2 linked regions of the Streptacidiphilus albus JL83 genome follow. The protein of the gene in region 2 interacts with the protein of the main gene of each other region in a pairwise test. Links are inferred from orthologs where the notes say so. Each region holds a gene or a part of one and is shown on either strand. Other genes may lie near its edges.

Region 1 (7,212 bases), 1.2 Mb from region 2 along the record:
TGCGGGTCAGCACATCGGTGACCGCCTCCTGGAAGGACGCCGAGACGTCCCGCACCGGGACCTCCTCGCCCGCCCGGCGCTTGGCCTCGACCCAGCGGGCGACGGCGGTCTTCAGCCCGGAGAAGGAGAAGTCGTAGGCAGCGTCGCGCGGCCCGCTGAGCCCGCGCGGGAAGGCGATCGCCTTCGGGTCGCCCTCGGCGGCGTAGCGGTCGATCACCGGACCGCCGGGGAAGCCGAGACCGAGCACCCGGGCCACCTTGTCGAAGGCCTCCCCCGCCGCGTCGTCGATGGTCGCGCCCAGCGAGCGGACGTCGCTGGTGATGTCGGTGGTCAGCAGCAGCGAGGAGTGCCCGCCGGAGACCAGCAGCGCCATCGTCGGCTCGGGCAGCCGACCGTGCTCCAGCTGGTCCACGCAGATGTGCGAGGCCAGGTGGTTCACCCCGTACAGCGGTTTGTCCAGCGCGTAGGCGTAGGCCTTGGCGGCGGAGACGCCGACCAGCAGCGCGCCCGCGAGGCCCGGTCCGGCCGTCACCGCGATCCCGTCGAGGTCGCTCGCCTTGATCCCCGCCTCGTCCAGCGCCCGCTGGACGGTGGGCACCATCGACTCCAGGTGCGCCCGGCTGGCGATCTCCGGGACGACGCCGCCGAAGCGCCCGTGCTCCTCGACGCTGGTGGCGACGGCGTCGGCGAGCAGGGTGGTGCCCCGGACGATACCGACGCCGGTCTCGTCGCAGGAGGTCTCGATGCCGAGGACCAGCGGTTCGTCAGCCATGGCGGGTCATGCTCCTACGTTCGTCTGTGTGGTGGGGCGGGTCGGGCAGCCGGGACAGGGCGTCGGCGGGCCGCTCCAGCCGCATCACCAGGGCGTCGACCCCGGAGGGCTGGTAGTAGTGCCGGCGGATGCCGATCGGCTCGAAGCCGAAGCGCTCGTAGAGCCGCTGGGCGCGGGCGTTGTCGACCCGGACCTCCAGCAGCAGGGACTCGCAGCCGGCCGCGGCGGACTGCCGCACCAGCCCGGTGAGCAGCCGGGTGCCCAGGCCGTCGCCCCAGTGCTCCTCGGCCACGGCGATGGTCTGCACGTCGCCCTCGCCGGCGATGGCCATCAGCCCGGCGTAGCCGACGATCCGGCCGTCCCCGGCCTCGGCGACGGTGTACCAGCGGGTGGCCCCGGGGTGCCGGGCGTCGGCCAGTTCGGACCAGAACATCCCGGCCGACCAGGCGTCCTCGGGGAACAGCTCGTTCTCCAGCGCGAGCACCGGTTCGATGTCCCACCAGCGCATCTCCCGCAGCACGATCATGCGGGCAGCACCGTCTTGTAGTTCTTCGGCACCTCGGCGTCCGGTCGGCGCAGGTAGAGCGGGACCGGCGCCAACAGCTCGCGGCCGGCCGCCAGCTCCTCGGCGGCGAAGACGGCCAGGGCGCCGGCCGACTGGTGCTCCGGCATGCCCTCCGCCGGGGCGGCGAAGACCTCGGGGTACAGCAGCGCGCCCGCGCCCACCGCAGGCAGTCCGGCGACCCGCTCGGCGATCTCGGCCGGGCGGTCGACGTCGGGACCGCCGGTGCGGCGTCCCTCGGCGTCGTAGGCGGCCCAGTAGACCTCCTTGCGGCGGGCGTCGGTCGCCGCCACGAACGGGCCGGCCTGACCCGCCTCCCGGGCGGCACGGGCGAGGCCGTCGAGGGTGCACACCCCGTACACCGGAATGCCGAGGGCGTGGCCGAGCGCGGCGGCGGTGGCCAGGCCGACCCGCAGCCCGGTGTACGGGCCCGGTCCGGTGCCGACGACGATCGCGCCCAGCTGCTCCTTGGGCACGTCGGCGGCGCGCAGCACCTCGTCGATGGCCGGCAGCAGCAGTTCGCCGTGGCGCCGGGCGTCGGTCCGGTCACGCTGGGCGAGGGTGAGCCGCCGCTCCGTGTCGTGGACGGCGGCGGTGACGGCGGGGGTGGCGGTGTCGAACGCGAGGAGCAGCACCCAATCAGGTTAGAGCGTCCCGGAGACCGTGCGGCCCGCATCCGAGCGCCGCAGCGAACCTGGCAGGATGGGGAGGCCCTGCTTTGAGGGGTCCATGCGTTCGAGTGTTCGCCAGGCCCAGGAGGACTTGTGCCGAAGATCGGCTCCAGCAGCACCGTCGTCACCGGCCTGACGGCCGCGGCTCTCGCCGTCGTCACGCTGCTGGCGCTGCAGGCGCGGAGTTCCGCCACCACGACCACGGCGGCGGACGGCGGGAAGACCGGGACGAAGCCGGGCTCCACCGCGCCGTCCACGCCCGGCAAGGGCGACGGCGGCGGCACGGCCAAGGCGGACCCGGTCCCGGCCGACTCGGGCTCGGGCAAGCGGGTGGTGTACTCGCTGGGCGAGCGGCGGGTCTGGCTGGTGGACGGCTCCGGCAAGGTGCAGACGAGCTTCCCGGTGCAGCCGAGCGCGGTCAGCCCCAGCCCGGGCGCCTACACCGTGTACAGCACCATCGCTGGTCCGATCACCGGCTCGGACGGGACCCAGATCGAGAACATCGTGCTGTTCACCGGCCATCCCGTGGTCATCGGCTTCAGCGCGGCGGTGGACGGCAGCATGGCCTCGCCGCCGCCGGACAAGCACACCGGCGGCATCCGCGAGTCGGTCGCGGACAGCAAGGCCGTCTTCGCCTTCGCCCCCGAGAAGACCAAGGTGGTCGTGGTCGGCTGACCCGCGGCTACGCGGCGGCCGGGGGGCGCAGCGGGAGCGGGTCCTCCTCGGGCTGCACCGGCAGCTGGGCCGGGGCCTGCTCCGCGGCCGACCGGACCGGCAGCGCCTCGGCCGGCGGGGGCGGGGGCGTGCCCACGGCCCTGGCAGCGGGCGAGGCGGCCAGCAGTGCGCCCAGACCGACGGCGGTGCCGGCGTGCGCGCGGCGGGGGGTCGTGCCGGACATGTCGCCTCCCGGAGTGTCATGCCGACGTCTTACCTACGCCCCCATCTTCCCGACACTGCGTCGGAATAACAACTACGGATCAGACCGCCGCGCCGCGCGGCACGCCCCAGTCGGCCTCGGCGGCCAGGTCCACGCCCGCCCAGCGCGCGCCCAGACCGGTCAGCACGACCGTGCGTGGGTCCTCCTCGTCCTCGCCGGGGTCGGCGGCGGCGGCGGCCGGTTCGCCGCCCAGGGCGCGCTCGATCCGGACCTCCAGCCGGGAGTCGGACAGCTCCTCGACCTTGCCCTCGCCCCATTCCACGACCACCACCGACTCCGGCAGCGACACGTCCAGGTCCAGGTCCTCCATCTGGTCCAGGCCGCCGCCGAGGCGGTAGGCGTCGACGTGGACCAGGGCCGGGCCGCCGACCAGCGAGGGGTGGACCCGGGCGATGACGAAGGTGGGCGAGGTGACCGCGCCGCGCACGCCCAGGCCCTCGCCCAGGCCCCGGGTGAGGGTGGTCTTGCCCGCGCCCAGCTCGCCGGAGAGCAGCACCAGGTCGCCGGGGCGCAGCAGGGTCGCCAGGGTGCGGCCGAGCTGCTGCATGGCGGCGGGGTCGGGAACGGTGATCCGCATGGGGGTCCTCTCGGAGGCGGGGGTCGGGCGGGCGGGAGTCACGGCTGCGCCTCGTCGTCCGGGCCGCCGTCCGGGCTTCCGTCCGAAGCGCCGGGGGCGGCGGTCCGCTCGGCCAGTTCCCTGACCGACTGCGGCAGCGGCGCGCCGGAGCGCTGCGCGGCGCGCTCCAGCAGCAGCGCCAGCTCGTGGTCGACCAGCTCCGGGCACTCCAGCATGACCAGGTGCCCGGCGCCGCGGACGATCAGCAGCTCGGCGTCCGGCAGCTCGGCGGCGATGGCCTCGCTGTGCTCGGGCGGCGTGAGCAGGTCCCTGGTGCCGACCAGGACCAGCACCGGGAGGTCCCGGAGGACGGCCAGCGCGGCGGTCTTCTCGTGCCGGTCGAAGGCCGGGAAGAACTCGGCGACCACGTCGATCGGGGTGGCCTCCAGCATCCGCTGGGCGAAGCGCTCGACGGCCGGGTCGACGTCGGCCGCGCCGAAGGAGTACTTCCGGTAGAGCGCGGAGGTCAGCTCGCTGCCCATCCGCCGGGTGAACTCGACCAGGTCCGCCTGGCGGCCGAGGGCCTTGAGCACGCCCGGGGCGACCCGGTGCAGCATCTTCGCGCCGTAGGAGGGCAGGCCGAGGCTGTTGCCGCTCCAGTTCCCGGCCGTGGTGCCGATCAGCGCGACCGCCGCGACCCGTTCCCGGAACAGCTCGGGGTACTGGTCGGCGAGGGCCATCACGGTCATCCCGCCCATCGAGTGGCCGACCAGCACCAGCGGGCCGACCGGCGCGACCGCGTCGATGACGGCCTTGAGGTCGCCGCCCAGCTCGTCGATGCCGGCCGGTTCCCCGGCCAGGTAGCTGCGGCTGCGCTCGGAGCGGCCGTGGCTGCGCTGGTCCCAGAAGACCAGCCGCAGGCCGTCCTGGAAGGCGGCCCGCTGGAAGTGCCAGCTGTCCTGGTTGAGGCAGTAGCCGTGGCAGAAGACCACCGTCAGCGGCGGGGTGGCGGTGCGGCCGAGCAGGCTGCCCAGGGCGCCGGACATCCCCAGGGCGTTGGAGAGGCCGCCCGCGGCCTCGATCCGGGCGGGCAGTTCGACCGGATCGACCGGGGCGGCGGCGCGGAGCCGGCCCAGCCAGCCCCTGCGCGGCTCGGCCGCGGCGGCCGCGGCGGCGGGTGTCGCCGACCCGGCGACCGCCGGGCCGGCGAGCGGTGCGTCCGGCGCGGCGGCCGGGGCGGGACGGTCGAAGAACGGGGTCCCGGCCCAGCCGGTGCCGTCCAGTTCCAGGTAGAGCTCGGTGCCGTCGGGCGCGGCCACCGTCAGCGGACGGCCGCGCAGCGAGCCGAAGGGCGCGGCGGCGTCGATCTCGGCCCGGGCCCGGCGGCGCATGTCCCGGCCGACGGTCAGCCGCTCCACCGCGACGCCCGCCGCCGCACCGGCCGCGACCACGCCCAGCGAGAGCCCGACCAGCCCGGCCCGGCGCCAGCGGCCCTCGGCCATGTCGCTGACGACCTCGCCGGCCGCCGCGGTGACCGCCCTGACCTGCTGCACCGCCTCGGCGGCGACCGACCGGCCCTCGTCCGCGCTCATCCGTCGCCACCCCCCTCGACCGGGTCGGCGGCGCTGCCGCCGACGTACCGCCGGGGCACCCGGGCGCCGATCCTGGTGATGATCTCGTAGGAGATGGTGCCGCAGGCGCGGGCCCAGTCCTCGGCCGTGGGCTCGCCCCGGTCGCCGGGGCCGAAGAGGACGACGGTGTCGCCGACCTCGGCCCGGTCGCCGCCCAGGTCGACCACGAACTGGTCCATCGCCACCCGCCCGGCGACGGTCCGCCACTTGCCGCCGATCAGGACCGGTCCGGTGGAGCTGGCGTGCCGGGGGACGCCGTCGGCGTAGCCGAGCGGGACCAGCGCGAGCGTGGTGTCGGTCGGGGTGGTGTAGCTGTGACCGTAGCTGACGCCGTGTCCGGCCGGGACCTGCTTCACACTGGCGAGCTGCGCCTGGAGGGTCATCACCGGGCGCAGCCCGTAGTCGTCCGGTCCGCCGACCTCGGGGACCGGGGACAGGCCGTACTGGGCGAGGCCGGTCCGGACCAGGTCGAAGTGGGACTCCGGCAGCAGCAGGGTGGCCGGGGAGTTGGCGAGGTGCCGGACCTCGGGCCGCAGCCCGGCGGCCTCGGCCACGGCCAGGGCCTCGCGGAAGCGGGTCAGCTGGGCCGGGACGGAGGGGTGGCCGGGCTCGTCGGCGCAGGCGAAGTGGGACCACAGGCCGGTGACCGCGACCAGGCCCTCGGCCTCGGCGGCGCGGGCCGCCGCCACCAGCTCGGGCCAGTCGTGCGGCTGGGCGCCGTTGCGGCCCAGGCCGGTGTCGGCCTTGAGGTGGATCCTGGCCGAGCGGCCGGTGGCCCGGACCGCCGCCAGCACCCGGTCGAGTGCCCAGCCGCCGCTGACCGAGATGTCGATCCCGGCCTCGACGGTCCGTTCCCAGGGCGCGTCCGGGGTCCACAGCCAGCACAGCACCCGGGCCTGTTCGGCGGTGATCCCGGCGGCGCGCAGGGCCAGCGCCTCGTCCGGGGTCGCGGTGCCGAGCCAGGTCGCGCCTGCCTCCAGGGCCGCGCGGGCACACGGGACCATGCCGTGGCCATAGGCGTCGGCCTTGACCACGGACATGACGTCGGCCGGTCCGGTACGGGCACGGAGAGCACGGATGTTCCCCCGCAGCGCCGCCAGGTCGACCACAGCTTCGGCACGCATCGCAGATTCCATTGCCGATCAGTGTCCCAGACCACGCCGCCGGGAGGACAACCTCCCGGTCGGCGTGGAGCGGGACGGGGTGCCGGAGGCCGATCCGGTCAGGTGCCGGGCTTGCGCCCGAAGATCTCGACCGGGTCGCCCGTCCTGAGGATTCCCCAGAGGGTGCGGGCGTCCCAGGTGTTCATGTTGACGCAGCCGTGGGAGCCGGGCGGGGCCGACATGGACTCGCCGTTCAGGCCGTGGAAGGCCTCGCCGCCGGAGAAGAACTGGCTGTAGGGCATGGCCACGTCGTAGAGCGAGGACCACTGGTCCGCGTTCCGGAGGTAGACGTGCCACAGGCCGTCCCGGGTGACGTACCCGGCCCGGCCGGTGCGGACGTGCACCGGGCCGAAGATCACCCGGCTGCCGACCTGGACCCACATCAGCTGCCGGGTGAGGTCCACGCAGGCGATCCTGCCCATGGTGGTGGGGCACTTCCCGGCCGCGTCGGGGCCCTTGGCGGTGGCGAGTTGAGCCGCGTGCTGGACGGCGACGGCGGTCGGGGCGGCGGAGGCGGCGGCGGTGGAGGCGCCGGCCGGGGCCCTGGCTGCCGCGCCGACCGAGGCCCCGGCGGTCACCGAGGGCTCCACCCCGGCGGCGGCGGAGGCACCGGCGAGGGCGGTGGCCGCCCCGGTGCCGGAACCGGCCGTGACGGCGGCGCCGTCGTTCGACCGGGTGCGCGCCGCGGCCCGGGCTCCGGTGCCCGAGTGCGCCGAGGCCTCGGCGCAGCCGGTGCCGAGCAGCACTACGGCGGCGGCCAACGCCGCCACCCTCCGCGCACCGACCGCGCACCGACCGGCCGCCCCCGACGGCAGTCCGTTCAACGTCACGTCACCCTCTCCTTCTCCAACGGAATCTGTGAGCAGCCTCACATTGGATACTGACCTGCCTGAGGGTCCATCAGGTCGCGGCGCGCGCAG
Region 2 (7,104 bases):
GAGCGCCGGGCGGGCACAGCGCGCGCTCGGCGCGGGCATCCGCCGGGGCGGCGGCCCGGCGGATGCCCGCGCCGGTCGTCTTCTGCCCGTAGGGTGCTCCCATGACCGCTGACCTCATCCCCTCCACCGAGGGTTCTCCGCTGGCCTCGCCGCCCGTCACTCAGGCAGTGATCCTGGCCGGCGGTCAGGGCTCCCGCCTCCGCCCCTACACCGACACCCGCCCCAAGCCGATGATCGAGATCCCCGGCACGGGCGTCCCCATCATCGGCCACCAGCTCCAGTGGCTGGCCGAGGAGGGCGTCACCGATGTCGTCATCTCCTGCGGTCACCTGGCCGAGGTGCTGCAGACCTGGTTGAAGGAGACGGAGCTCCCGCTCAACGTCACCACCGTGGTCGAGTCCGAACCCCTCGGCCGCGGCGGCGGCCTGAAGTTCGCGGCCGCCTCGCTCCCCCGCCCGGACCAGCCCTGGTACGCCACCAACGGCGACATCTGGACCCGGTTCCGGCTCCGCGACATGGCGGACTTCCACTCGGAACGCGACGCCCACGCCACCCTCGCGCTGGCCCGCCCCCGGCTGCCCTGGGGCACCGTCGACACCGACCAGTTCGGCAACATCCTCGACTTCATCGAGGCCCCGCCGTCGCCGTACCTGATCAACGCCGGCGTCTACGTCTTCTCCTCCGCCTTCGCGCGCATGCTGCCCGATCGCGGTGACCACGAGCGGAGCACCTTCCCCCGGCTCGCGCGCGAGCGCCGGCTCTCCGGCTGGGAGCTCCCCCAGGGCGTCTACTGGCGCGCCATCGACACCGCCAAGGACCTCACCGAGGCCGCCAAGGAGCTCGCCGCCACCCGCGCCACCATCGACTGACGGCCCGTCGACGGCACCACCGGCACCGGAACGACAACGGCCCCGTACGGACAGACCTGCTGTCCGTACGGGGCCGTGCACGCTGTCCCGGAGCCCCTGCTGACGGTGCCCGGCCCGACTCGGGAGTCAGGCCGACCCAGTAGTCAGGCGACCCAGTAGTCAGGCCGCCTCGGCGCTCAGGCCGACGCTCAGCCCAGGAGGCCGCCGAGTACGCCGTTGCTGCCCGTCGGTGCGGAGCTCGGCGAACCACTGTGGTGGTGCGTCGGCGCGGAGGAGCCGCTGCCGCCCGAGCCGGAGCCCGTGCCGCTCCTGGTGCCGGTCGAACCCGTTCCGGTGCCCGAACTCCGGCTGCCGGCACCGGAACCGCTGGTCCCGCCCCCGGTGGCGCCGGCGCTGTGGTGCTTCGCCGCGGCATGGTGCGAGGCGTTCGGCGAGGCGTCCGGCGAGGGCGTCGCCTTCTTGACCGCAGTCGCACTGCCGTGCGCGGACGGCTTGCTGGTCGGCCACATCGGGTTCGGGTAGTTGGTCGGCAGCGCGGTCGCGCCCGGGAGGACGGTGGTGGTGCTGACCGTCTGGCTGCTCCGGACGGTCGCGCCCAGCATCGAACCCAGCAGCAGGGTGCTGCCGGTGACCAGGGTCGCCACCACGAAGCCCCGGCGCAGCACCCGCCGCCGCAGCGCCCAGATCGGCGCGCGCTCCCCGCCGAGCCGCCGCCACGCCTCGATGGCGAGTCGGCCGTCCAGCGAGAACAGCGGTGCCCCGGCCAGCAACAGCGGGCTCCAGGCCGCCAGATAGATGATCTCCGGCGCGTTGTAGACCGGAGCGGCCCGCCAACTGACCGTCACCAGCAGCACGACCGCCAGCACCATGCCCACGGCGGCGGCGAACCGCTGCCAGAGGCCGAAGACGCAGAGCACGCCGACGACGATCTCGACGAAGGCCACCCCGAGCCCGGAGCCCACCGGGTGGGTGAGCGCCATGTCCAGCAGCGGACGGGCGAGCGGCCAGGGGTGCAGCGACTGCAGCCAGTGCATCATCGAGCCACGGGCACCGCCGTCGAAGTAGACCGGGTCGCAGAGCTTGTTGAAGCCGGCGTAGATCGAGATGCCGCCGAGGAACAGCCGCAGCGGCAGCAGCACCAGGCCGAGGTCGACCCGCCGCCCCGGGTACCAGGCGTGCCGGACCGCCTCGCCCGGCTCACGCGGACCGCCGCTGCGGTACTCAGGCTCGAACTCGCGGTCGTCACCCGGCCCGTAGCGCGGACGGAAGCCCGGCTCACGGCCCTCGGCGCCGACCCCGCCGACAGCCCCGGCGCCGTACGCCGCACCGGCGTACTCACGGCCGTCCACCGCGGTCCGGTCGACGTGGTCGGCCTGGTCGGGAAAGCCGAACGGCCGCTGCATCACCTGCGTCGCGTCGGCCGGTTGCTGACGCGGCAGCACGGTGTGCCCGGTGCCGCCCTGCTGGACGGCGTCGAGCAGCGCGGGGGCCGCTCCGCCGGTCCAGGTGATCGGGGTGACCCGGGGCTTCCGGCGCGGCGGCGGGGCGTCGTCGGAGGCAAGTCCGCCGACGACCGGCGCGCCCGCCCCGACAAGTGCGGGAAAGGCTGGAATGATCAGGATCGGCTGGGTGTCCTCGCCCGCAGCCAGGGCAGTCAACGGTCCGGAGTCGATGAACGGGCTCACCGGAGCGCCCAGGCGCACTCGGAAGCTCGCCGTCGTGGTGTTGAGCCGGGCCGGATCGGTCGGCACCTTCACCGAGTACAGCCCCGGGTCTGCCTCTATCCCCTCGGCGGATGCCCCCTGAGGGCGGGTACGTGTTCTGGTGTCCACGCATCACTAACCGCCCGAGGGACCGTTTGGACACCCTCTCGCGCAAGACTTGACGGCGACACCCGCCGTCCTGGTGCCTGGCAATACCCGTGGTGCGCCTGGGAACGACGGGACAGGGTGGCTCGGCCGACCGCCGAGGCCGCCTCCGCTCCACCGTCGCCCCGCAGGCGCTCCAAGCTTGCTCCGCCGACGAACGAAGTCGGAACGGCAGAGCGGCCGCCCGGGTGACGGATCACCCGGACGGCCGCTCCCGCTCACGACCGACGGCTATCGCTTGTTGCGGAGCCGCGCGGCCTCGTAGAGGACGATGCCGGCGGCGACGCCCGCGTTCAGCGACTCGGCCACACCGGGCATCGGGATCCGGACGGTCAGGTCACAGGTCTCCGAGACCAGCCGGGACAGGCCCTTGCCCTCGGAACCGATGACGATCACCACCGGGCCGGTCAGCGCCTCCAGGTCGCTCAGCTCGGCGTCGCCGTCGGCCGCCAGGCCCACCACGAAGCAGCCGGCCTTCTGGTAGGCCTCCAGCGTCCGGGTCATGTTGGTCATCCGGGCCACCGGCACCCGGGCCGCCGCACCGGAGGAGGTCTTCCAGGCGCCGGCCGTCATCCCGGCGGCCCGCCGCTCGGGGATGACCACGCCGTGGCCGTCGAAGGCGGCGACGGAGCGGACGATGGCCCCGAGGTTGCGCGAGTCGGTGATCCCGTCCAGCGCGACGATCAGCGGGTCCTCGTGGTTCTGGGCCGCCAGCGCGAGCAGGTCGTCCGGGTGCGCGTACTCGTACGGCGGCACCTGGAGGATCAGGCCCTGGTGGTTGTGGCCCTCGGCCAGGTTGTCGAGCTGCTGGCGCGGGGCCTCCATCAGCGGCACGCCGCGCTCGTTGGCGTAGGTCAGCGCCTCGCGCACCCGCTCGTCGTTGTCGATGAACTGCTGGACGTAGAGCGCCGAGGCCGGCACCCCGCCCTGCAGCGCCTCCACCACCGAGTTGCGGCCGTAGACCAGCTCGGAGCTCGCCTTGCCGCCGCGCCGGGCGCTGCCGCGCGACTTGTTGCCCGCGGCGCGCTTGGCGGCCGAGTTGGCCATCCGGTTCTTCTTGTGACCCTTGCGCTCGGAGGCGGGCGGCGTCGGGCCCTTGCCCTCCAGAGCCTTCCGGCTGTGGCCACCGGTACCGACCGACGGGCCCTTCTTGGAGCCGGGGTTGCGGCGGTTCCTGCGCTGGCTGTTGCCGGCCATCAGTACGGTCCTGCTTTCGTTCGTGGTGCGTGGTGGTGGAGGCCGAGTCGGCCCGGTCCACGGCACCGTCCGGGTGAACCGGACGGCGCCGCCGGGACTCGGCCGACGACCCTGGCCTCGGCTCGGTCAGCGGTCAGGCGGTCAGCGGTCAAGCTGTCAGCCGTGGAGCGGTCGGTCCTGGCGACCGCGCACTGCTGGTGAGTGCACGGTCTGGTGAGTGCGGCGGTCAGCCGAGGGTCCAGCGGGAGGCGCCCTCGGCCCGGTCCTCGATGACCAGCCCGGCCTCGCCGAGCCGGTCCCTGATGGCGTCGGAGGTGGCGTAGTCCTTGCGCTCGCGCGCGGCCTGACGCTGCTCCAGCACCAGCTTGACCAGGGCATCGACCACTCCGTGCAGGTCCTCGCCCTGCTGCGGACCGGCCCACATCGGGTCCAGCGGGTCGAGACCCAGCACCCCGAGCATCGCACGGACCTCGGCCAGACGCGCTACCGCGTTCTCCTTGTCGTCCGCCGCGAGCGCCGCATTGCCCTGCCGAACGGCCGTGTGGACGATCGCCAGCGCCTGCGGGACGCCGAAGTCGTCGTCCATCGCCTCGGCGAAGGCCGGCGGCACCTGCGGGGCCGGCTCGACCGCGCCGTGCTGCTCGGTGACGCGCTGGGCGAAGCCCTCGATCCGGGCGAAGGCGGTCTCGGCCTCGCGCAGCGCCTCCTCGCTGTACTCGATCATCGAGCGGTAGTGCGGGGTGCCCAGGTAGTAGCGCAGCACGATCGGCCGCCACCTCTGCAGCATCTCGGAGACCAGCACCGAGTTGCCGAGCGACTTGCTCATCTTCTCGCCGCTGAGCGTCACCCAGGCGTTGTGCAGCCAGTAGCTCGCGAAGTCGTCGCCGAAGGCCTTGGACTGGGCGATCTCGTTCTCGTGGTGCGGGAAGATCAGGTCGCGCCCGCCGCCGTGGATGTCGAAGGCGGAGCCGAGGTACTTGTGCGCCATGGCCGAGCACTCCAGGTGCCAGCCGGGGCGGCCGCGGCCCCAGGGGGTCTCCCAGCTGGGCTCGCCGGGCTTGACCGACTTCCACATGGCGAAGTCGCGCTGGTCCCGCTTGCCGGTCTCGCCGTCGCTCTCGGGCTGCCGCAGGTCCTCCAGCTTCTGGTGCGAGAGGGCGAGGTAGTCCGGGTACGAGGTGACGCTGAAGTAGACGTTGCCCTCGGACTCGTAGGCGTGGCCGCGCTCGATCAGACCGCGCATCATCTCGATCATCTCCGGGACGTGCCCGGTCGCCCGGGGCTCCCCGGTCGGCGGCAGGCAGCCCAGCGCCGTGTAACCGTCGTTGAAGGCGCGCTCATTGGTGTAGCCGATCTGCCACCAGGGCCGACCGCCCTCCCGCGACTTCCAGATGATCTTGTCGTCGATGTCGGTGACATTGCGCACAAAGGTCACGTCGTAGCCCCGGTAGGCGAACCAACGACGCATCACGTCGAAGTTCAGCCCGGACCGGATGTGGCCGATGTGCGGGGCGGCCTGCACGGTCGCGCCGCACAGGTAGATCGAGACGCAGCCCGGCACGAGCGGGACGAAGTCGCGTACCTGGCTGGCGCTGGTGTCGTACAGGCGAATAGTCACAGCGTCAAGCGTAGTGGGAAGCAGGGGGTGCCCAGTGCCCGTCAGTACACCAAGGCGGTGGCAATTGCGACGAGCCCCTCGGCGCGGCCGGTGAGGCCGAGCCCGTCGGAGGTGGTCCCGGCCACCGAGACGGGGCGCCCAGCGCCTCGGAGAGCACCGCCTGCGCCTCCTCGCGCCGCTTACCGATCTTTGGTCTGATGCCGATGACCTGCACCGCGACATTGCCGATCTCGAATCCGGCCGCCCGGACGATCCGTCCGGCCTCGGTCAGCAGCCGCACTCCGGAGGCGCCGGCCCACTCCGGGCGGTCGGTGCCGAAGTGCGTGCCGAGGTCGCCGACCCCGGCGGCGGAGAAAAGTGCGTCGCAGGCGGCATGGGCCACCACATCGCCGTCCGAGTGGCCGGCGAGGCCGTGCTCGTAGCCCTCCCAGCGCAGCCCGGCCACCCACAGCTCGCGCCCGGCCGCGAAGGCGTGGACGTCGGTGCCGATGCCGGTGCGCGGCAGCCGGAACTGCCTGCCGCCCGGGGGACCGTCGAGATCAGAAGTCATCCTGCGCCCTCCTCCGGGCCAGAACCGCCTCGGCCAGGACCAGGTCCAGCGGGCGGGTGACCTTGAAGGCCTCCTCGTGCCCGGGGACCACCACCACCTCGCCGCCGTAGTGCTCGACCAGGCCGGCGTCGTCGGTGGCGTCCAGGGCGTCAGCGAGCGCCCGGTCGTGGACCTGCTGCAGCAGCTCGCGGCGGAAGCCCTGCGGCGTCTGCACCGCGCGCAGCGTGGAGCGGTCCGGGGTGCCCAGCACCGGCTCCGGCCGTCCGGGCCCGGAGGCCGGGCCGACCAGCTTGACCGTGTCCGCCAGCGGGACGCCGGGGACGACCGCGCCGGCCCCCTCCGCGACCGCGCGGGCGACCGCGTCCACCACGTCCACCGGGACCAGCGGGCGGGCGGCGTCGTGCACCAGCACCACGTCCACCTGCGGCGGCAGCGCGGCCAGGCCGAGCCGGACCGACTCCTGCCGGGTGGCGCCGCCGGCGACCACCTTGATGTCGGGCCCGTCCGCGCCCTCCGGGCGGGCGCCGTCCAGCAGCGCGCGCACCTGGGCGACGCCGTCGGACGGGGCGACCACGACGACCAGCGTCACGGCACGGGAGCGGGCGAGCGCGCGGACGGCGTGGACCAGCAGCGGGACGCCGCCGAGTTCACGCAGGGCCTTGGGGGCGCCCGGGCCCAGTCGCTCGCCCCGGCCTGCGGCGGGGACCACTGCTGCGGCGTTCAGGGTTTTGTTCCTTCAACGAAGTGGGTATGGCCAAGTCGTGCCGGGCCTAGCGCCTTCCGTGGAGCTCGACCCTGCTCGTCCCGGCACACTATCGGTCGCCGCCAGGCGACGTCGTCGTAACCGCCGCGCGGCAGGGAGTCCGGCCGGGAGTCCAGATACCGCGCTGCCCCGGTACCCACCGCGGGAACGGTGGATATCGGGGCAGGCGGGCAGGCAGTGCGCACTGCGTCGGACGAGATTGCTCCTCAGGAGGCAAGAACCTCGTCGAGCAGCGTCTC

The links. The genes of interacting proteins can lie anywhere in the genome.
Region 1: the proteins of rlmB (region 2) and tsaE interact in binary tests that used the Escherichia coli proteins (3 or more experiments, as listed by UniProt). The link is inferred for Streptacidiphilus albus JL83 from one-to-one orthologs.

What each region holds. Positions count from the first base shown.
Region 1 is NZ_JQML01000001.1:5,680,547-5,687,758, reverse strand. The notes cover bases 1,752-4,710. They hold tsaE (tRNA (adenosine(37)-N6)-threonylcarbamoyltransferase complex ATPase subunit type 1 TsaE), read right to left. Parts: upstream 3,520-4,710; coding sequence 2,983-3,519; downstream 1,752-2,982. Other genes in these bases: BS75_RS24920 (alpha/beta fold hydrolase), read right to left, coding at 3,558-4,710; BS75_RS24930 (hypothetical protein), read right to left, coding at 2,688-2,903; BS75_RS24935 (hypothetical protein), read left to right, coding at 2,099-2,680; tsaB (tRNA (adenosine(37)-N6)-threonylcarbamoyltransferase complex dimerization subunit type 1 TsaB), read right to left, coding at 1,752-1,969. Also shown: tRNA (adenosine(37)-N6)-threonylcarbamoyltransferase complex transferase subunit TsaD, read right to left, coding at 1-772; rimI (ribosomal protein S18-alanine N-acetyltransferase), read right to left, coding at 765-1,298; more of tsaB, read right to left, coding at 1,295-1,751; more of BS75_RS24920, read right to left, coding at 4,711-5,000; alr (alanine racemase), read right to left, coding at 5,087-6,253; BS75_RS50585 (L,D-transpeptidase), read right to left, coding at 6,352-7,122; BS75_RS24905 (bifunctional ADP-dependent NAD(P)H-hydrate dehydratase/NAD(P)H-hydrate epimerase), read right to left, coding at 7,193-7,212. UniProt on the Escherichia coli protein: Required for the formation of a threonylcarbamoyl group on adenosine at position 37 (t(6)A37) in tRNAs that read codons beginning with adenine.
Region 2 is NZ_JQML01000001.1:4,462,074-4,469,177, forward strand. The notes cover bases 1,952-4,802. They hold rlmB (23S rRNA (guanosine(2251)-2'-O)-methyltransferase RlmB), read right to left. Parts: upstream 3,935-4,802; coding sequence 2,969-3,934; downstream 1,952-2,968. Other genes in these bases: BS75_RS19235 (DoxX family membrane protein), read right to left, coding at 1,952-2,620; cysS (cysteine--tRNA ligase), read right to left, coding at 4,161-4,802. Also shown: BS75_RS19230 (nucleotidyltransferase family protein), read left to right, coding at 102-869; more of BS75_RS19235, read right to left, coding at 1,058-1,951; more of cysS, read right to left, coding at 4,803-5,552; ispD (2-C-methyl-D-erythritol 4-phosphate cytidylyltransferase), read right to left, coding at 6,092-6,826; BS75_RS19260 (CarD family transcriptional regulator), read right to left, coding at 7,072-7,104. UniProt on the Escherichia coli protein: Specifically methylates the ribose of guanosine 2251 in 23S rRNA.